Linked DNA regions of Chlorogloeopsis sp. ULAP01. The protein of the gene in region 2 interacts with the protein of the main gene of each other region in a pairwise test. Links are inferred from orthologs where the notes say so. Each region holds a gene or a part of one and is shown on either strand. Other genes may lie near its edges. The genes, in order: ligA and leuS.

Evidence for each region.
Region 1: the proteins of leuS (region 2) and ligA interact in binary tests that used the Escherichia coli proteins (3 or more experiments, as listed by UniProt). The link is inferred for Chlorogloeopsis sp. ULAP01 from one-to-one orthologs.

Annotation. Positions count from the first base shown.
Region 1 is NZ_JAUDRH010000015.1:120,915-131,718, forward strand. What follows is about bases 3,993-6,970. They hold ligA (NAD-dependent DNA ligase LigA), read right to left. Parts: upstream 6,513-6,970; coding sequence 4,473-6,512; downstream 3,993-4,472. Other genes in these bases: QUB80_RS26470 (GNAT family N-acetyltransferase), read right to left, coding at 3,993-4,192; QUB80_RS26480 (vWA domain-containing protein), read right to left, coding at 6,619-6,970. Outside these bases: QUB80_RS26460 (alpha/beta hydrolase), read right to left, coding at 1-1,511; QUB80_RS26465 (DMT family transporter), read right to left, coding at 1,921-2,943; more of QUB80_RS26470, read right to left, coding at 3,017-3,992; more of QUB80_RS26480, read right to left, coding at 6,971-7,680; QUB80_RS26485 (glutaminase), read right to left, coding at 8,032-8,949; QUB80_RS26490 (thioredoxin-like domain-containing protein), read left to right, coding at 9,054-10,568. UniProt on the Escherichia coli protein: DNA ligase that catalyzes the formation of phosphodiester linkages between 5'-phosphoryl and 3'-hydroxyl groups in double-stranded DNA using NAD as a coenzyme and as the energy source for the reaction.
Region 2 is NZ_JAUDRH010000001.1:484,889-495,840, forward strand. The notes cover bases 3,160-6,285. They hold leuS (leucine--tRNA ligase), read right to left. Parts: upstream 5,976-6,285; coding sequence 3,360-5,975; downstream 3,160-3,359. Other genes in these bases: QUB80_RS02135 (gamma-glutamylcyclotransferase family protein), read left to right, coding at 6,020-6,285. Also shown: QUB80_RS02110 (pentapeptide repeat-containing protein), read left to right, coding at 1-168; QUB80_RS02115 (pentapeptide repeat-containing protein), read left to right, coding at 465-776; QUB80_RS02120 (UTP--glucose-1-phosphate uridylyltransferase), read right to left, coding at 961-1,851; QUB80_RS02125 (mevalonate kinase family protein), read right to left, coding at 1,832-2,893; more of QUB80_RS02135, read left to right, coding at 6,286-6,451; QUB80_RS02140 (anti-sigma factor family protein), read right to left, coding at 6,580-7,194; RNA polymerase sigma factor SigG, read right to left, coding at 7,354-8,010; QUB80_RS02150 (QAALIT motif small membrane protein), read right to left, coding at 8,389-8,547; QUB80_RS02155 (L,D-transpeptidase), read left to right, coding at 8,882-9,550; QUB80_RS02160 (hypothetical protein), read left to right, coding at 9,626-9,856; QUB80_RS02165 (late competence development ComFB family protein), read right to left, coding at 9,853-10,398; QUB80_RS02170 (M23 family metallopeptidase), read right to left, coding at 10,494-10,952.

The DNA.
Region 1 (10,804 bases), on a different replicon or contig from region 2:
AAAGCATTTATGTAGCGATGTGCCTGCTGGGGATTGTCTCCAACCAAACCTAGAGGAAATGTCGCTTGCTCAGTGCTTGCTTTACCCTCACCAATGACGGAAAAATGTGTTCCACCTCTAAGTAGAACAAGATATTTTTGTGAATTGGCAATCCAGGAGAAAGGCAAAATTTGTTCGTAAGCAGCAGGCGCGATCGCATCATCGCTGCTGGCGACAATCATGACTGGAGCTTGAATTTGACGTAAGCCTGCTTCACCAAAAATACTGCTAGTAATAGGATTAACTGCAATTACGGCTTTGACTCGCTCATCGTACAGGTTATGTTCTTCGCCGTTGCGATCGCGTATTGCTAAGGCGCGACATTGAAGTAGCAACGACAGATTCCAAGTTTGTTTGAGTACCTTTTGATTACAATCTCTTTTTAATTGCTCAAAGTTAATTTTTGCACCAGCTAAGGTTAAAGCTGTATGAGCGCCTAAAGATTGACCAAATACCCCAACCTGTTGTAAGTTTAGCCGATTGTTAAACCGAGAATCAGCTTGCAACTGATTTAATATGTATTTCACATCCAGAGGCTGCTGGTAAATTTCTGCGGACATTGCTACATCAGCAGCTTTGGCATCTGAGAGCGATCGCAATTGTTCAGTGTCGCTACCTGAGTGGTTGGGAACAATAACGGCAAAACCGTGAGAAGCTAGGTGAGTAGCTAAATATTGAAAGTTACTGCTGTCTGTACCCAAACCGTGAGAAATCAGGATGACAGGTATTTTAGTCAGGATGTTGGGAAGATAAATATCAGTCACTAGCAGTCTTGTGCGTGCTGGATCGAAAAACTTTAGTGTCTGTTTTGTCAATTCAAATCTTCCCTGAGCTGTTAAATCAGGTAAGTGGGAGAGATTAGATAATGATGGAATTGTAGCGGCTTCTTTTGCTTCCTGTTCGGAAACTGCTGCAACAGCCCGATTGGTTTGAGCGAGCATTTTTCCCACTTCCGTTACTATATTGAGAGTGCGCGCTAAATCAATTTGAATGCTGGAACTAGGATACTTACGCACTAAATTCATGAGCGTTAAGCCATCTGGCTCCTTGGCTGCTAAGATTAACGCTGACCGTAAAGCTGCAAATCCTGCTTTTGGTTTACGAGATTTGGTTTTGATTGCTTCTGTCAATCTGTGTAGTAAAAATTCTCCGAGCGGCGTGTAAAGAAATTGCGAAACCGCTACCGGATGAACTTTAATTGGAGTAATTAATGCCTGCCGTAATTCCTGAATCTGTTTGGGCTTGAGAAACTGTAAATAAAAGGCCAACTCCTCGTCAACTACACCATGTTTGGCGAATTTTTCCAAATCTGCCACAGGAATAGAATATTCTAAGACAGAGTAAGATGCATAAATGCGCTGTGCTGTCAGGGCTGAATAACTTAATCCAAAAGTTGGCAGCAGCATTGAGAGAACTAGCAATACCCAACTTTTTTTTAGGATACTAGTCCACTTACCAAAAAAGCTGTTCATCGTTCAACTATGCAAGTGGATTTTGTTGGACGAGGCGTGCATTTTGGTAGTTAATCTTACACCCTGGCTTTATTAATCTCATGCGCCTCAAAATTTGAACTTCAGCAGAGTTAATGAAGTAAGCTTACTAATAACCTTTCTGCTGAGATTGAGAGAGCAAAAGGCTCTAATTTTTATTACCAGGTTGAACCTGGTAACAAGGGTTCTGAGGCTTTGCCTCCAGGTTCTTGTGACTAGTGCAATAACTAAGTTTAATTACTTATTATTTTTCACTTAAATCAATTAATTTTCACTAACAATAACATCATAACAAATGTAAGAAAATATATGCTTATACAGATAAAAAATGAATATAAAAAATATTATTTTTTTGCTAGAAATAGCTATAAAATAACAGAAAAATTTTCAATTATTTAGTTTTTCTTCTCAAGGCGATCGCTATCGAACCAGCTACAACTAAAAATGCTCCGATTATTCCTACAAATGTGGTTTGCTCAGAATTAATTAAATTAGGTGATATAACTGATACAATCCAAACTGATAAGAAGGTAACAATCGGAGTCGAAGCTAATACTGCGCTAACTCGCGATGCCTCCCAATGTTCTAATGCTTCAGCAAAAGCACCATAAGCAATTAAAGTATTTAAACCACAAAAAATTAACATTCCCCAGTGAAACAAATCAAGTGTAAAAATTATTTGTGGTTTAGCTAATAAAGAGAAACATAAAGTACATCCTCCGTAAATTATCAGCATGATACTGGTAGAAGATAAAGATTGTAATAACTGTTTTTGCGCTAAGGCATAAATTGCCCATGTTACTGCTGCTAATACAATTAAACTACTACCTAGCAAATATTGTTTGGATGCATTAAAAATAATAGTTTTGTTATGAGATATAAAAAATTTACTTACTTGTATAGACGTATTTGTCATAGGCAAATTAGTATATTGGGAAACTTTGATTAAAGACTGAAATAGTTGGTCGTGAAAAAAGAGAATAAAACCAGCAATTAAAATAGTTACACCAATCCACTGACTCAATGTGTAACGTTCCCGGAAAATTACTAAACCTCCCAAACCCATCAAGAAAGGTGCTAATTGAATAATTACTTGAGCATTGGAGGGTGAAGTGAGCGCTAATCCTTGGAGATAGAGAATATAATTGCTCGCCAAGAAGACGGTTGCAATAACTAACAACTTCCAAGAAGTTAAACGCAATTGTACCAATGTTGGCAATTTTCCTCGCCAACCTAAATAAATTGCGAGCAAAACGAAGGAAATAAAAAAGCGGAACCAAGTAAGGGTATATACATCTAGTACTTGTAATGTTACCGTTAGTGCTATTGGTAGAATTCCCCACAATAAAACAGTTAATATTGATAGCGCTAATCCCAAACGCCAGCGCCCAGAAGTTTGATGTATTTTAGTCATAAAAGTTAATGGCTAATGGCTAATGGCTAATAGCTAATCAAAAAAACAATTAACAATTAGCAATTAACAATCTTTAAAAGAAATCTGGCATCCAAGGAGATGCACCTGTAAATATTTGCGTGGCTGCAAACAGTGCTGTTTCTGTCGCATCTAGTTTTCCTGCTAGCTGTAACTGCACTGGTGTAAACAAGCCTGTATATAGAGGCGCTAATCTTCTAATGTCTATTTGCAACTCACCCTTACCACCGCTTGTGACTTCACCACGTCCATTGGCAACAGAAAGGATATACTTACCATTGTTTTGTGCTAACAAGTCATCTTGAATTTCTAAGTGCAGTTCGGCTTCAACACCTGGTGAATAACCCCGCTTTTCTAATGCCTTGACTACATTGAGCACGCGCAACATCCAGTAATTTGTAGATCTAATTTTGGCTGTTTGCTCTGGTAATAACAATGTTAAGGCATCAATTGTAGATCCTCTCCAGCGCACCTTATCAATTTGTGATCGATGATTGGACATAAAACTCCAGAAAGTTCGTGCTGCATCAGCTGTGAGAATTACCCAATCTTTGACTCTCAAGATTGTGTCATTTTCTGCACTATGTTGACTGAAGATAATATAGCCTTGAGGAGCATCTGCCGAAGCGATCGCATAAATGTAGGTTGCTTCCTTCTCGTCTGGCTCGATGATTCTCTGCCAAATAGCTTTATATCTGTCTAGGTTTCCGTTGTTGAGTTTTGCTTGTTGTTGATAAATATCATTAAATAACTCAAGCTCAAACGGAACAGCTACAACAGGAAGTGGCTGCTCTGTTGATTGAATACTCTTAGCAGTAATTTCCCAACTACAAAAAGCACCTCCTTGCTCATATCCTGCTTTGCGGTATAGGCGTTGTGTGGCTGGAAAAAGCACGGAGATTGGTACATCCTTGGCATAAAGTTCTTGAACTGTCTGCCGCATCAAGGTAATAGCTGCCCCTGTACCGCGATATTCTGGAGCAACACCAACTGCGGCAATTCCTGTCATCGGTACTTTCTGATTACCCCACCACTGAGCCATAGGAAGATGAGCCAACCCGCCAACAACTTGCCCTTGTCGATGAAGAACACGGAAATTTTCCACACCTATTTTGTTGATATAGATATTCTCATCTTCTGGTGTGCCAATAAAACACTGTTCGAGGATTTTCCCGAACCGTTTCACATCTTCTGAATTGGCAAGTATGCTGTATTCAAATTCAAGCGTCATCGCACCTACCGCCTAGCGCAACTAAACTACAAACATACTACAAAAAACGGTAACATGGTACATCACCCGATTGATTCACCCAAATGGAGGAAGTAAATTTTTAAATCTACACTGTCGTTATCAACTTCTGGCTCTAATATAGGTGATGCTAAATTGTTCTTTTTGTTGATTAATATCCATGAATATATTTGTAAGAGCGCAAGACTTGCACTCCTACGGTTGAATAAGTTTTACCACAGAATTTATTCTCCTAGAGTCTTTTGTGCATCTGGTGTTTTTATTATCCCTCCAAAATCTCCAAAAATTGAGCTTCACTCAACTGCTCAACTCCCAAAGTTTGAGCTTTCTCTAACTTAGAGCCTGCATCTTCCCCTACAACTAAATAATCTGTTTTTTTACTGACAGAATCAGTAACTTTCCCACCAGCTTTTTGAATTAATGCTTTTGCTTCATCTCTTTTTAAAGTTGGCAAAGTACCTGTAATTACAAAAATTTTACCAGCTAATTTTTGATTACCATTCTTCACTTTTGCATCGTCTTCTTTATTGGCAAATTGCAATCCAGCGACTTGCAAGCGTTCAATCAAAGTTAGATTTGCATCAATGTGGAACCACTGATAGACAGACTCGGCTATTTCGGCACCAATACCGTAAATACCTTCAATATCAGAAATTCGTGCTGCCTTTAATTGTTCGACACTTTTAAACTTTTCTGTCAATGTTTGAGCAGTAACACTACCAACATGACGGATGCCTAAACCATACAATACCCTTGCCCAAGTTTGACTTTTTGATTGAGCGATCACATCCACCAATTTTTCTGCCGACTTTTTGCCCATTCGTTCCAAGTCACACAATTGTTCGGCACTCAAATCATACAAATCGGCAACGGAATGCACTAAACCTTTATCCACAAGCTGATGCACTAATTTTTCGCCAATACCGCGAATATCCAAAGCATCACGGCTCACCCAATGTTCAATTGCTCCCTTGAGAATAGCAGCACAGGAAGCATTGACACAGCGAGTTACCGCTTCACCCATCTCCCGCACTACAGGTTGCCCGCACACGGGGCAATGGCTGGGCATGATAAAGGGTTTTGTCTCTGGGGGGCGCAACTCTGTAAGTACGCGCACGACTTCTGGGATAATTTCCCCAGCTTTACGAACAATAACTGTATCACCAATGCGGATATCTAACTGAGCAATGCGATCGGCATTGTGTAAAGTAGCGCGGGAAACGGTTGTTCCTGCCAGTTGCACGGGGCGCATTTCTGCTAGAGGGGTAAGCGCTCCTGTTCTTCCCACATTCACTGCAATATTTTCTACGCGGGTGGGTGCTTCTTCCGCAGCATATTTTAGCGCCACTGCCCAACGGGGAAACTTCTGTGTAAATCCCAACTGTTCTTGGAGCTTAAAGGAATTTATCTTCACTACAACCCCATCAGTCATGTAGGGTAAATTCAGCCGCTCTGTATCCCAGTATTGGTAATATTGGGCAACTTCTTCTACAGAAGAACACAAACGCTGGTTAGGATTAACCTTAAAACCCATCTTTTGTAACAACTCTAGAGCTTCCCACTGGGTATTGGCGATACTTGCATCATCCATACCGGGAATGTGCAACGTATAGGTAAAAAAATCTAGTCTTCTTTGTGCCACAATCCGAGAGTCTAACTGTCTGAGTGTGCCAGCAGCAGCATTGCGAGGATTGGCAAAGGCAGATTCTCCCGCTTTTTGTCTTTCTTCGTTAATTTGTTTAAACACATCCAGAGGTAAAAATGCTTCGCCCCGCACTTCTACCCGTTCAAAATTTTTTAGCCCTTCTAAATTTAACCGTAAAGGAATGGAACGAATTGTCCGCACATTCTGAGTGATATCTTCACCCATCACCCCGTCACCCCTGGTTGCACCTCTGGTTAAAACGCCATTTTCGTAAGTTAAAGCCAGGGCATTGCCATCAATTTTCAGTTCGCAGACATATTCTGCCTCTGTTTGAGCAGGTACTTGTCGCCGCCAGCGTTGATCCCAAGTCCGTAATTCATCAACACTAAAGGCATTTTCTAAACTGTAGAGTGGGATATTGTGGCGCACCGAAGTAAACTGTGTTGCTGGTTTTTCGCCCACTCGTTGAGTAGGGCTATCCGGTGTCACCAATTCTGGATACTTGGTTTCCAGATCTTGCAATTCTCGATACAGGCGATCGTAAACAGTGTCCTCCATAATTGGAGAATCAAGGACATAGTAGGCGTAGCTTGCCTTCTGCAATAGTTGTCTGAGTTCCTGGATTCGCTGTTTGACTTCCAATGCGATTGCTTCCACCAAAATCTATCTCCTCCATCAACAATCAATATCAGCAAACAGGTGCGTTACACCACGTTAACGCACCCTAATGCATAGTGACTTCCAGCTAATAGCTTAATCAAATTTACCGATGCCAGTCCTCTACTTCATAGAGGAAACGTGTTTTGCCCATCAATTTGCGATTAGCAGAGGTGCTTTGGACAAAAACAGCATATTTTTCCAGGTTGCTGGGTTTGATCCGAACTGTTCCTCCAACAGGTAGCCCTAACATTTCTCGCGCTGCTTCCCCTTCAAATAAATCACCCGTCGTCCTCTCCATTAAAATTATTTCTTTATAACCTTGGATAGTTTCAGTTTTCGTGAATTCATAGAAACCGCGCCCGACTTTAAAATTTAAACCATTTTCTAAAACAAAAACTTTAATTGAAATATCTTTGTCAACTTCTAAAACTTGAAAACGCCCTGGAGAAACTGCTCGTAAATCTGCTGCTTCGTAATAAGATGTCCCCTCTCGCTTCATCATGGAATTAAATATCTGATTTAATCCACGACTCATACGCCCTTGATTAATTACTTCTTGTTCGTAGGCTTGTAGTTGTTCATCAGAAGATTGTTGATAGCAAACTGCTAAAAATAAGTCAGTAATGTAAGAAAATTGGTCAAGATTAATATGAAAACCACCTGATTTTTCAGCTAGTTCTTTATAAAAAGGAGTGGCGTGGGAACGGTTAAGAGCTTGTACTCCATAAACCATAATTCCTTGCTTGGCTAACTTATCAATCTCCTCCCGCCAATTCAATTTTTTGGGATTATGCGCTGGTGGATGAGGAATATCATCTCCAATTAAAACCAGTGATTTTGAGGCTGCATCTGACCAATTTAAATCTTGTGCTTCATGTAATACTAGTTCGTAACATTCTGGTGCATCACCACCACCAGTTGGTTCTACATTTTGGACAAAATCGCAAATGGCATCTACATCACTAGAAAGGTCAAAGTTTTTAATTACATAAGTAGAGCCTTGATCGCAATAATCTCCGTGAGCTATGATCCCAATTTTTATATGGGGAATTTCGCCTATCAGTCGTGTCACTGTTTCTTTGATTTTTCTTCTTACTTGAGTTAGGCAAGGATACATACTGCCAGTAGTATCAAAGCTGAAAACTACTTCAATGTTGGTGTTCATAAAGGTTAATTCAAATTAGAATTGTTTAGAGGTTATAAACCAAAGATAAAAATTCCCTAAATCAACTTGCAAAATCTCTTGATGTTGCAAGCAAAAACAGTATTTACAATCAAAGATGCATACAGATAATTCAAAAAATTCTGCTTATGATACCTACTTTAGTAAGTATCAATTCAATAGCTTAATCAGCGCATCCTTGATTATTGTAAAAAAATCAGCTTAAGTGAAAATAATATAAATTTTACACAGTGAAAAAATATACTGTTCCAGCATATTTATTGAATTCAGTTTGTATTAATTATTTCACTAGAAACCCGAAAAAATACCCTTATTATCTTCTACTTTCTTGTACTAGCCCCCAAAAATACTTAATCCCAAACCGCTAGATAAAGCCTTAACAAAAGCGATCGCTCCTGGAGAATTACCTGTATTATCCAAGGGAGGGCTGTAGCAAGAGACTCCTCCTTGATGAGGTACTACAGCTAAAAGTGTTCCACTGATACCTGATTTCATCGGTAGCCCAATCTCTAGAGCATATTGGAAAGAAGCTTCATACATCCCGCAGGTAAACATGAGTGCATTGACGATGCGGCGGTGCTGTGGTGCAATCAATTTACTTTCACACGCCAAAAGCTTTCCTAGCAGCGCTAAATCCTCAACTCTCCCAGATAAACAGCAGATTTGCTCGTAAGTATCAAGAGCTATTTTTGGATTTTTCACATACCTAGCTTGGGCAAGATTTTCGGTAATTGCTTGATTAATTTGAGAAGGTGCTGAACGTACAGAAGCAAGCATCACCTCATCTAACTTGAGTTGACAACCTGCCAGTTGATTTAGCCAATCGCATAAACGCTGAGTGCGATCGCGGGCATTATCTCCAGGTAATTTATCAGCGAGAGTAATTGCACCACTATTAATCATTGGATTGCGGGGGCGTCTGTCATCAGCAAGTAGCTGTTCAAGAGAATTAAATCTTAAAAGCGATGGTGCAACTCCAACCCAATCCAAAACCGTCTTTGCTCCCAAATGCTCTAACAAGTACAGTAGCGAAAACGGCTTAATTGCACTCATCAGTGGAAATAAGCAAGCCCTATCCCCTGCTGAGAAACTTTCCCCCGATGCACAGCAAATGGAAACAGCAAACCAATCAGAATTAGCTACAGCCAACTGAGGAATGCGTTCAGTCACTTGTCCTTGATATGCTTGCAATTTGGCTTGTTGTATCCAAGTTGATAACTCGGTGGTGGTGAGTGTTTCTAGTTTTCTCAAAGCTGCTATGGCGATTGAAGCATTTATAGCTAATGTAAAAGATGTACCGTCAAGAGTAAGCGATCGCTACCCTAAAAATTTTTAATTTTTAAATTTTAATTGTTATGACTCCCCGCGTCAGAGCGCCAGAATTACCGCAAAATTACCCTTGGCTCAACACAGAAAAACCCTTTTCTGTGAAACAACTCCGGAGCAGAATCATTATTTTAGACTTCTGGACATACTGTTGTATCAACTGTTTGCACATCTTACCAGAACTGAAAGATTTAGAACAAAAATACAAAGACAGCCTTACAGTTATTGGTGTACACAGTGCCAAATTTGATCACGAAAAGGAAACCGAGAATATCCGCCAAGCTATCTTACGCTACGACATTGAACACCCAGTATTAATAGACAATGGTTTTAAAGTCTGGCAAGATTATACTGTGCGTGCTTGGCCTACCTTGATCGTAATTGATCCAGAAGGATACGTAGTTGGCTCCCTATCCGGGGAAGGAAATCTTGATATTTTAGATGAATTGGTAGAAAAGTTAATTCACCAACACCAAGAAAAAGGCACTATCAATTTTCAAGAACTTCAACTCACTTTAGAGAAACAGCAAAAACCCTTAATTACACCGCTAGCTTTTCCCGGTAAAGTTTTGGCAACAATAGCAGGATTGTTCATTGCCGATTCTGGGCATCACCGTTTGGTTCTGAGTACCTTAGACGGAGAAATTTTGCATACGATTGGCACTGGAAAACCTGGGTTAGTTGATGGTTCCTTTCACGAAGCTCAATTTTTTGCACCCCAGGGAATTACATTTGATGCAGAAAATCAAATTTTATATGTTGCAGATACAGAAAATCATGCCTTGCGTCGCGTAAATTTGCAGCGTCAGGTAGTAGAAACTATTGCTGGAACAGGCAAACAAAGCCGTAATCTTCATCCTCACAGTGGCGTTGCTTTGGAAATAGCGCTAAATTCTCCTTGGGATTTACAAAAGGTGGAAAATAACCTATTTATAGCTATGGCAGGGCCGCATCAAATTTGGGAAATGAACTTAGAAAGCGGCACTGTGAAAACCTATGCTGGAACAGGTGCAGAAGCTTGTGTAGATGGTTTGCTTCACGAATCTGCCTTTGCCCAACCTAGTGGCATCACTACTGATGGAAAAGAACTATATATTGCTGATAGTGAAGTTAGCTCCATTCGAGGTGTGAAACTTGTAGAACCAAAAACAGTGCGAACCGTTTGCGGTAGTGGGGCGTTATTTGGCTTTGGTGATACAGATGGGCAAGGTTTTGCAGTTCGATTGCAGCACTGCTTGGGAGTAGAATATGCTCAGAATTACCTGTGGGTTGCCGATACCTACAATCATAAAATTAAATTAGTTAGTTCCAATACAGGTAACTGTCAAACTATATTGGGAGATGGTGTGGCTGGTTTGGAAGATGGGCAGGGGAAGAATAGCCGCTTTTATGAACCTTCAGGATTGAGTGTAATTAATTCTTTGCTATACATTGCTGATACAAATAACCATGTGATTCGACGCGTAGATTTAAATACGCTGGTGGTGACAACATTGGAATTGACAGGATTGTGTGCTCCAGATGTATGTATCCCACTGTCGTAAAGAGGCGATCGCTATGATTTTAAAGGATATACATTCTCGTGTAATAGGCAGCAAAGGTATTTGAGTAAATTGTCTAATTCTGACTTTCTAAAATCTCTATCTCGAAACGACTCCCATCATTTAACTTTTATTTGTGCCATTTTTAATTTGGCGCACCCTTGTATAGAAATAGTACAACCTTCACTCATCAGCTATTTGTACAGAAATCATACTGAGTTATTTTAAGATAATTTGTA
Region 2 (10,952 bases):
TTGACTAATGCCAATTTGACAAGAGCTATTATGGCTGGGGTTAACTTGGAAAACGCTAACCTCCGAGGAGCTATTAGCAAAGGAATTGAAGACCATCAAGCTTTCTACTGCAATACTGTCATGCCTGATGGCTCCGTTGAGATTGGACCCTATTGGGCTGAAGGTTGAAGAATCTGTAGTACCTGTAGTGCGATCGCCCTCTCTTGTAGGTTGGGTTGAGGAACGAAACCCAACATAATCAACCTTCTTGACTCAATGCATTGACTTATTGCGCTTCATTACATCTTTGCAAATTGAGAATTACGCAAAAACTCTCTCAAACTCTTATTTCTTTGCGTCCTACCCTTACGGGAAGCCGCTCCGCGTCTAATGTGTTCTTTGTGGTACCCTTCGGGAAGCCGCTGTCGCGTCTACGTTTTTCGTTACCGCTCGCTTCATTACATGATGGTTGTGGAGGTGTATAGATGAGGATAACTGCTGAGGAGTTGTTGCAGCGATATGCTGCTGGGGAAAGAGATTTTGTGGGAATTGTGCTAGTACCTTGTGCTAACTTGAGTGATGCTAATTTGAGTAGTGCTAACTTGAGTAAAGCTAGTTTGAGGGAGATTGACCTGAGTAGAGCCAATTTGGAGAGAGCTAATTTGGAGGAGACTGACTTGTCTTTCTCCAGTTTGGTAAAAGCTAATCTCAGGCAAGCTAACCTGAAAGGAGCCTTGCTGCAAGAAACTGCTTTGGCTGACACCATTTTCGAGGAAGCTAATCTTAGGAAATGCTGAAATTGCTTTGTGTTCTATGGTAAGAACCAATTTCAGAGGAGCTGTTTTGGACAATACCTCTTTTACTGAGTGTATGTGCCGTGACACTATTTGGCATGACGGTCGAATTATTAACGATCCCATTAACTAGCGATTAGTGCGATCGCCCTCTCTTATAGGTGAGGTTGAAAAAAGTAGACGCCTATTAACCTCTATTCCTAAAATCAATTAAAGTTTGCAAATAAGCATCCGGCATTCCAATATCAAAAAGCTTTCCTTTCACAACATATCCTGTTATTCCTTCTGCTTGACGCAATTTATCCAGACAGGTTGTGAGTTGAAATTCTCCCCTTTCTCTAAAGTTACTACTAATATTTTCTCCCAGTAAATCAAATATTTTCGGCGTCAATACATATAACCCAAATATGCATAAAAACTCATCTTCTGCTATACCTTCAATACGTAAATGCTGACGTGCATATTCAACAGTAGGTTTTTCGGATACTTGCGTTAGTGAAATAATTGAGTTTTTCTGTTGCCAAACCCCTGTGACGCAACCAGCTTTATAAAGCATATCTGCAGGCATTGTCGTTAAACCAACAACATTTTGATTAACTTGTTTGTAAGTTTCTAATACCTGACGCGCACAAGATATTTTTGTATCAGATGAATAAATATGGTCGCCCAACAACAGCAAAAATGGCTCATTATTTACCCATTCTTTGGCACAGTATACAGCATGACCATAGCCTAGCTGTTCTTTTTGAACCAAAAATTTAATTTTGTCACCCATGTCCACCAGATATTTGCTGTATTTCTGATTTTCTGGCGAAAGTTTCTCAAAAAGTTCTGCTTTAGGTGGAAATTTAAATAAATCTATAAAAGTTCTTTTATCTTCTGGCTGGATGACAATCGCAATTTCTTCAATGCCAGCGCTCAGGGCTTCTTCTATAATTAGCTGAATGGCAGGTTTTGCCCTGCCATCTTTATCAATGATTGGAAAAAGTTCTTTTTTAACAACTTTGGTTGCAGGAAATAATCGAGTGCCAAAACCAGCAGCCGGAATTACAGCTTTTCTAACTTGTTTTTTCTGCATAAATCGTTAATTCTAAACATTGCATTTGTGGAAAATCTCGTTCAATAATTTCAATTAATTTTTGTTGATTTTCTTTGTTTGTAACAATAAACTGTGCTGTGCCATCTCCTTGGGAACCAACGCCTTTGCCACCCAAAATATAAGGTTGAATTGGTTCATAATTTAGCAGTTGATGCAGAATTGGTGCGGTTAATTCTTGAGAGCAAGCCGGAATCAGATGTTTATCAAATTCTGCTTGTGCTTGTTTCATCAAAATGCCAATTTGTTGGGCATCACCTGCTTGCAAGGCACGAACAGCAGCTTGGGTGATTTGATAGCTGACAGAACCGAGATACTTCTGAACATTTGCTTGTACTTCATTACGGGCGAAAGGATAACACTCATTCAGTTTTCTGAGAATTTCCTGAGTATTTTTGCTGGCACCAAGATCCACAATCACAAAAAACAAATCTGTTGGAACACTAAGTTCGATGATATCAGTGCGATCGCCATCAAAGATCATAGCAATGGGACGATTACCGTAAGCACAAGCTTGATCCATCCGCCCGCAACGGGAAGGGGTGGTAATTTCTCCTAGATAGGCACACTCCATCTCCTCTCGGATCGACATCTTTAAGTTATAAACCAGATTAAATGCCCTCGCTACCAGAACGCAAACAGCAGCACTCGATGACAAACCTTTTTGAATTGGTAAATCTGTTCGGTAATTATCAATTTCTAGCCCGCCCACACATTTATCTGACTTGACAAGAAGTTGGTAGGCAACACCAGCAGCATAGCTGAAAAAACCACCTTTTTCGGCTTCGGCAAGCAAAGCTTGTTTTCCCATTGGTAGAGTTAAGGTTTTGCGGCTGCCACCACTGAGACAGGCACTCAGAATCAGTAGATTTGAATGTGGCTTAATTTCAGCATATAGCCCCTGATTCGTACCCACCAGTAGCGTGCAACCTACTTCTAACTCAGAATTGAGACTGCGATAGCCTCCTGCCCAATCACTATGTTCACCAAATAGACACAGGCGTCCTGGAACTAAAATTTTCATATATGTTTTTTATCTTACTTCAGAATCTTTAAACGCTTAGTAATATATTGCTACGGAGATGGGCAAGTTCTTATACCGTCTTTTACTAAGGGTTGAGCTAGGATAACCATATATCTTACTTCTGAGATAGACACTTGTTGCTTGGTTATACTAGTGTCAGTTCAGAAACTGTCACTCACCTAAGTCCCCGTTTTATCTCAGAAAAGATATTCTTGATTTTGTGCAAGGAGTGATACCACTTCACCATATGTTTGCCACAAATTATTTTCGCGATAGACTATAAACAAAGGATTATTGCGAACTTCAAATGTTGCATCAAACAAGTGAATTGGTTCATATTTATACTAAATGCGCTTGAGTTAGCAAAATTCTCAAGCGCATTTACGTATTACTTATTTATACTTGATTCTTTGGTTGACTGTCATTTGCAATTAATTCTGAACCAATAACAAATGACACACATCACTCAGCCCAAGACAAAGTTAATCAGCTTACCAGGCACCACAATCACCTTTTTAACCTCCTTGCCTTCAATATAACGTTGACCAACATCAGATTCACGGGCATACTTCTCTAACTCAACTTTGTCTGCTTGAGCGGGAACTTGAATCGCACCGCGAGTCTTACCCATAATCTGAATTACCAAGGTGATTTCATCGGCAACCAATGCTGCTGGATCGTATTTAGGCCAGCTTGCAGTGTGAACTGAGTTATTATTGCCCAATAAATGCCAAAGTTCATCGGCAATATGGGGTGCAAAAGGTGCCAATAAAACGACTAAAGTCCCAATCCCTTCTGCATAGACTGATGAATCTTTGCAAGTGGCATCATTGAGGGCATTACTTAATTTCATCAATTCAGAAATAGCGGTGTTGAATTGATATTCATCTTCTACGTCTTCACTGACTTCTTTGATAGCAATGTGAATCGCTCGTCGCAAGTCTTTCTCGACTTTTGTCAATTTGCTCGTAGTAACGCTATTAATAGCGTTACTACCAACAGCAATAAACTCAGTTAGCAAGCGCCAAACTCGGTTCAAAAAGCGGAATTGCCCTTCTACATCCGCTTCATCCCATTCCAAGTCTTTTTCTGGTGGTGCTTTAAACAGAATAAACATTCGAGCTGTGTCTACACCATATTTGGCAATTACGTCTTCTGGTGCCACACCATTACCCTTAGACTTGGACATAGTGGCGTAAATGCGTTCTAGTGGTTCACCAGTGTGGGGATCACGGGGATTGGCAGGATCGACTAAATGAGAAGGAACCCATTTATCTTTACCAGATTTATTGGGATTGAAGTAAGTTAAACCTTGCACCATGCCTTGAGTCAATAGGCGTTGGAAGGGTTCATCAAAGTTCAACAAACCTCTATCGCGCAATACTTTAGTAAAGAACCGCGAATACAACAGATGCAAAATCGCGTGTTCGATTCCACCTACGTATTGATCTACGGGCATCCAGTCGTTTACTTTGCCAGGCTCGAAAACCTGCTGTTCATTCTTAGCATCAGTAAAGCGCAAGAAATACCATGAGGAATCAATAAATGTATCCATCGTGTCAGTTTCCCGCTTGGCTGGCGTACCGCAAGTAGGGCAAAGTACATTTACCCAGCTTTCCAAGTTAGCCAAAGGTGAGCCACCACGTCCAGTAAATTCCACATCTTCTGGCAACTTCACAGGCAAATCTTGATCTGGAACTGGCACTGCACCACAGTTAGGACAGTGAATAATGGGGATGGGTGCGCCCCAGTAACGCTGCCGTGAAATCAACCAATCCCGCAGGCGATACTGTACTCGTTCTTTGCCAAAGCCTTGTTTTTCGGCATATTCCACAACTGCTTTTTTGCCATCAGTGGAACTTATACCGTTAAACTGGCTAGAATTCACCATCATTCCTGGATCAGTGTATGCTTCTGTCAACGATACACCTGTATCGCCGCCTTCAGGTACAATTACTACCTTAATTGGCAAATTCTGTTCTTTAGCAAACTTGAAATCCCGCGCATCGTGGGCAGGTACGCCCATAACTGCACCAGTACCATACTCATACAGCACGTAGTCAGCAATCCAGATCGGAATTTCTTCACCTGTAAATGGATTAGTTGCCTTACCACCCGTCGGAATACCCCTCTTTGGCTTATCTTCAGCAGTACGTTCCAACTCACTTTCGTTGGTAACTTCTTGTACAAAGGCTTCTACTGGTGCTTGCTGTTCGGGTGTTGTTACCAGCTTTGTTAAAGGGTGTTCTGGTGCTAACACGACATAGCTAACACCGTAAACTGTATCCGGACGTGTAGTATAGACACCGATTTTTTCTGATCTGCCAACAATGGGAAATTCCAAGTAAGCGCCTGTGGATTTGCCAATCCAGTTAGCTTGCATTAATTTCACACGTTCTGGCCATCCTGGCAACTTGTCCAAGTCATTCAATAATTCTTCGGCATAGTCGGTAATCTTAAAAAACCACTGCCGCAATAATTTCCGTTCGACTTTGGCACCACTGCGCCAGGAACGTCCTTCACTGTCAACTTGTTCATTTGCCAATACAGTTTGATCAATAGGATCCCAGTTGACTGCTGCCTCTTTTTGATAAGCTAAACCCGCTTGGTAAAATTGCAAGAAAATCCACTGCGTCCACTTGTAATAATCTGGCGAACAAGTAGCAACTTCACAGTTCCAATCTATGGACAAACCAAGGCGCTGTAATTGCTGCCGCATCTGCTCGATATTTTGATATGTCCATTTTGTTGGCGGCACACCCCGATCAATAGCAGCGTTTTCTGCGGGCAAGCCAAAGGCATCCCAACCCATCGGATGCAGTACCCGATACCCTTGCATACGCTTGAGACGGGCAATTACATCAGTAATTGTGTAATTACGGACGTGCCCCATATGTAGGCTGCCCGATGGATAGGGAAACATTGACAGGGCATAATATTTGGGCTGATTTATATCTGTGGGAGTTTTATCTAAGCCGAGTTCAGCCCATTTTGTTTGCCATTTTTCCTCAATCGATGCTGGGTTATATCGGGAATCCACCAAAAATTCTCCTACTGGATCTGTAATCTTGTCTGCCTCCATATTTTAGATGGTAAGCACAGGAATTAAGTTGGATAAAAAAGGCAATGACTGAATTCAAAAAAAACTTGTCTGGATTGTTACGAGTATTTGTCTACGGCACCCTTAAACCAGGTGAAGCAAACTATAAAAGCTACTGCGAAGGTAAAGTTATAAATGCTACTGAAGCTTTTGCATTAGGTAAATTATTTGCTTTGCCAGTAGGCTATCCAGCAATGACGCTAGGCCATAGGCCAGTCTACGGATATTTACTGGAATTTTCTTCTGTGGATGTGTTAGCTGAATTAGACGAACTCGAAGATTACTATCCTGCTAGATCTACTTCCGAAAATTTATATAATCGCCAGCAAATAAAAATATACGATCTACAAGGGCGATCGCTTGGTTGGGTTTGGGTATACTTAATGACACCAGAACTGGTTAGCAACTTAGGAGGAACTTTTCTACCTGATGGCTGCTGGAGTAATAATTACAAATAGAGACGCTTTTTAATATAAGTTAATATAAGCGTCTCTATATAAATTTTTTCGATCTGTTAAGAATTATGAAATCCATAGCGTTTCATAATTCTTGATTCAAAATTTTTAACTCCTCACCGTTTGCATACTCAATTGTAATTGTTTTCCAGATCCCCTAATTTAAATTGCTTCTGTTGATTGACTGGATGTTCCGGAGAAGTTTCTGCTGCTTTAGGAATAGCCATAATCGGGTTGTTTATAGCCAGCATTAATGGTGCAACAGCAATAGGCTCAGGATTTGGTTGTGTTTGTTCTACTGATGGTTTGATAGCCAATTGTGGCGCAGTCAGTTTACTACCCGGTACTAGGCCAGATATAGCACCGATGATAGTAGCAGCTATGGCAGTACCTCCTAACACCCAGGCTCTTTGCTCCCGGCGGTGCAAACGACCCATCACTTGCTGAACTGTTTTCTCTAAAGGCTGCTGAGACTGTGGTAGTGGCATAGTCCGCAACCCTTGACGCAGCTTTAAGAGTCTGTCATACAAGCGTTGAACATCTGCATCATTTGCCAGCAATTGTTCTACTTGCTTGCGTTCTGCTGCTGTTACCTCTCCATCGAGATAAGCACTCAATAACTCGAAGCGATCGCGCTTCACCATATCCATAGCACCCGCTAAATCATTGGTATGCTTTTCCTTCTTGTCTGGCAAATCATTGAATTGCAAACAAGAATGGTCGTTAAAGTGATAATCAGTAGTCATCTTAACATTATTACCAATTCACGCACGGGTAGACAGAGTGAACAAACTTAATGAAATTAATCATTCTTTCTCCTGCTGGCCAAGGTTCTCTGCACTTTCTTTAAAAATCTTAATCAAATATAAAATTTTGCCATAAACCTGAGGATACGTAAATTAAACTTAGGTATCTAAATAGTTTTGCAACTGAGTTTGCAATCTAGCTCTGGCTCTGGCTATTCTTGATTTTACTGTCCCTAAAGAAACTCCTGTAATTTCAGCTATTTCTTCATATGCCATGCCCTCAATTTCTCTTAGAACAATGGTGGTACGAAATACTTCTGGCAAATCAGCGATCGCTTCTCGCAATTGTTCGTAAAACTCTCTAGTTGTCAACTCTTCCTCTGGGCCAGGAGTGTCTCCCGCAATTTCCCAATCCATTTCACCATCATCCACCGAACGGGGAGCATCTAGCGATAAGGGACTAACAACTCGCTTGCGTTTACGCAGCTCGTCGTAAAACAAGTTGGTAGCAATGCGACTTAACCAGCCCCGAAATTTAGACGGTTCTTGCAATCGGTTAATATTTCTATACACTCGAATCCACACTTCTTGAGCCAAATCGGCTCTATCAGCCCAATCAGGAGCAAGATGGTATAAAACCCTATCTACTTGGGATTGATAGCGGCGCAACAATTCTGCGAAAGCAGCACGATCGGGACGCAATCCTGCTTGACAGCGCAAAATCAGGTCGTGGTTAGAAAGTTTGTCAACTTGCACTAATGCTTCTGGAAGTGTTGCATCAACCGTTGACCAGGATACAGTAATCGACTGACTCATAGATCGTACTGACTTTAAATCATCCCTATCTATTAGACATACTTAACTGAAGCAGGTTCCTTGTGTAAGTGACGGATTTATGACTGGAACACTGTATACTTTTCAAGATGCATCTTTAGAGTAGACAGTAACGTTACCTATACCTGTGCCACTAATAGTAACTGACTAATTACTCTTGGCTAAAATGCAATGATGATGTACTCAACAGAGTGTAGTTACCAACAACCCAAAGTTAAAATTTTCTAGTATCCGAACCATTATGTCACTTACAATCAAGTCTATTTTGAGGTTTTTTAACAAAAGTGCTTTACTTTTAGCTTAGACTCAATGGCAGAGCGGTTGGTAAGAATTGCTCTACTTATAGCTGAGTCAAAAAAATCACTGTTGTTTTTGCGGCAACCTGACCAAAATAGTTGATGATGGCTCTTGTCGATGTTGATAATTAGCACCACTATCAGGTTGATTGGGTATGCGAACTTGTAAAAACAAATTGAGGGAAAATGTGATTGTTATTGCTAGTAATAATTTTTCCAACATGGTCTTTCTCCCGCCCACACCATACTAATGATTGAATGCTGCACCTGTTGGGTTCCAGGAGAATGACTAATTTCACCTGGATCTTTCAAATCTAGAGGTTGGCAAAAATCTGTATAGCCCTAGTTTGCCCACGAGTAGAAACAAATAGATGATGGAACTGATAAAAGTTTGTAAATTTTTGGTAATCGGATAACCAGGCAATCTAAAAAAGTTTTCAGCGTCAGCTATCTGTAAATACACAACGCGCACACCTTTTTCCTAAAAGGTAGAGTATCTTAGGTAAAAGTGTTAGCAGATTGCTCAGTTCACAGAGTAGTTTGGAGAATATAGAACGATGGTGATGGCAAGAAATGAATCTGTAGCGCGTATAGCAATGCTGCTCTGTTTTGGCACAGCAATTTTGTCTCTTGCTGTCCATTGGCACATTTCTGCTTCTATGACACCTTCTACTAGTTCAGAAACTCAGGGAAGTGGTGCAGCCAGAGCAGCAGATGTTAAGATGCCAAGGAGCTTGATGCCGAATGACACAGGCAAAGTTAATGCCTCTCACCCTATAAAGTCACTCTTGGCTAAAGTTTCAACTCCAAAGGCTCCCTTATTTCCTGCTTCTACTCCCCAGACAAAAGTAGTAGTTGATTTAAGCGATCGCCGCGTTTATGTTTACCGTCTTGGTCAGGTGATTGCCAGTTATCCAACCGGTATTGGTAAAAAAGGTTGGGAAACACCTACAGGTACTTTCGAGATTTCGCAAAAGCGCCTCAACCCTGCCTGGCGTCATCCGATCACGGGCAAAGTATTTCCAGCAGGAGCTGACAGTCCCCTTGGAGATAGATGGATTGGTTTTTGGTCAGATGGACGCAATCAAATTGGGTTTCACGGTACTCCAGATGACGAGCTAGTTGGTTCTGCTGTGTCTCATGGCTGCTTACGTATGCGTAATCCTGATGTTCGCTTATTATACAAACAGGTAGATTTAGGGACACCAGTAGAAGTACGGAATTAGTTGCTGGTTTATTAATGATTATTAATTTTTAAAATCAAGAATTCAGGATATGGACTTAGAATTCAGTAATCTTAGATGAAGAAAGGCAGCTATGCTGGAGGCAGAGGAGCCAGCGCGTTGCAAAGAGAAGCGCCGTGCGGGGGTTCGGTTCCCCCCGTTGTAGACGCCCGGAGGGGTTCCGAAGGTAGGGTGGCGACTTCGGAGGGTTCCCCCCGTTGTAGCACCTGGCGTCAAGTGGCGTCCAAGACGAGGGCTGCCTCACCTCCTGCCATCTGCCCTCTGCCTTATTTTCTACAAACTACCTAAGAGTGTGATTTTTGCTCAAAATTAGGTGCATAGACTTGGAGTAAAGTGCTAACTTGGCGCAGAATTTCGTTCCCGGTGTTTTTACCTAATGCTTGCCGTTCTGGGAAGAAATTTGGTCGATCTAGGTAACGAGCGATCGCCTCACTTACTTGCTGGGCAATCAATTCCTCAAGTTCTGCTTGAGCGCGTTGACGTTGATAGTTAGCACCTTCTTCCGTCGTCGCATACAAAGGCGGTAGGCGGTTGAGGGCGTAAGCGGCAATATCTCCAACATCCAGCGAACTGTCACTAGTAGCTTCAATTTCAGCTACACGAGCGATCGCCTCTGTCAGTACCAATTCTTCCATCACGTTAATAAACTGTTTGCGTGGTACCGCCACCACCTCACCAGTTAATAGTGCTCCCATCAACCGATCCAGTGCCATGTACTCTTCGATGGAGAGTTCACTAGCGTTATCACAAATGCGCCCGACTTCTGCTTCCATTGCTGGTGTAAGATAACCATCCTGGAGAGCTTGTTCTACAATTTTTTCTATACTCATAACGCTCATCTTTTATAAGCCACCCAAGCGAGGTAGGGACGGTACCGATCCAATTTATTCTGCCCAATTACGAGCAGAACATAAACAAAAATTTACTACTTAAATTCTTTATATCGCCAGGGTACAGGATCAACAGATTGGCCATTTACATATAATCCCCAGTGTAAATGGGGACCTGTAGAAGCACCTGTGGAACCCACAGTACCAATCAATTGACCGGGTTTCACAAAATCACCTTCTTTGACATTAATGCGGCTCAAGTGCATAAAAATACTTGTCACTCCTTGACCGTGATCGACGCCAACAACGTTACCATGAACCCGGAAACCTTGGGATACTTTTCCTACCAAAGCGACTCGTCCAGCAGCCGGGGCAACAACAGGCGAACCTGCGGCACCAGCGTAGTCAACGCCACGATGGTAGTAATCATTTGCAAATTTACCATTATAGTAGCGACGTACACCATAGATTGTCGTAATTCTACCTGCATTTGGTTTGCCAAACATCCCATTCCAATATTTTTTTGGTGTTTGTAAGGCTTTAAATTCCGCTAC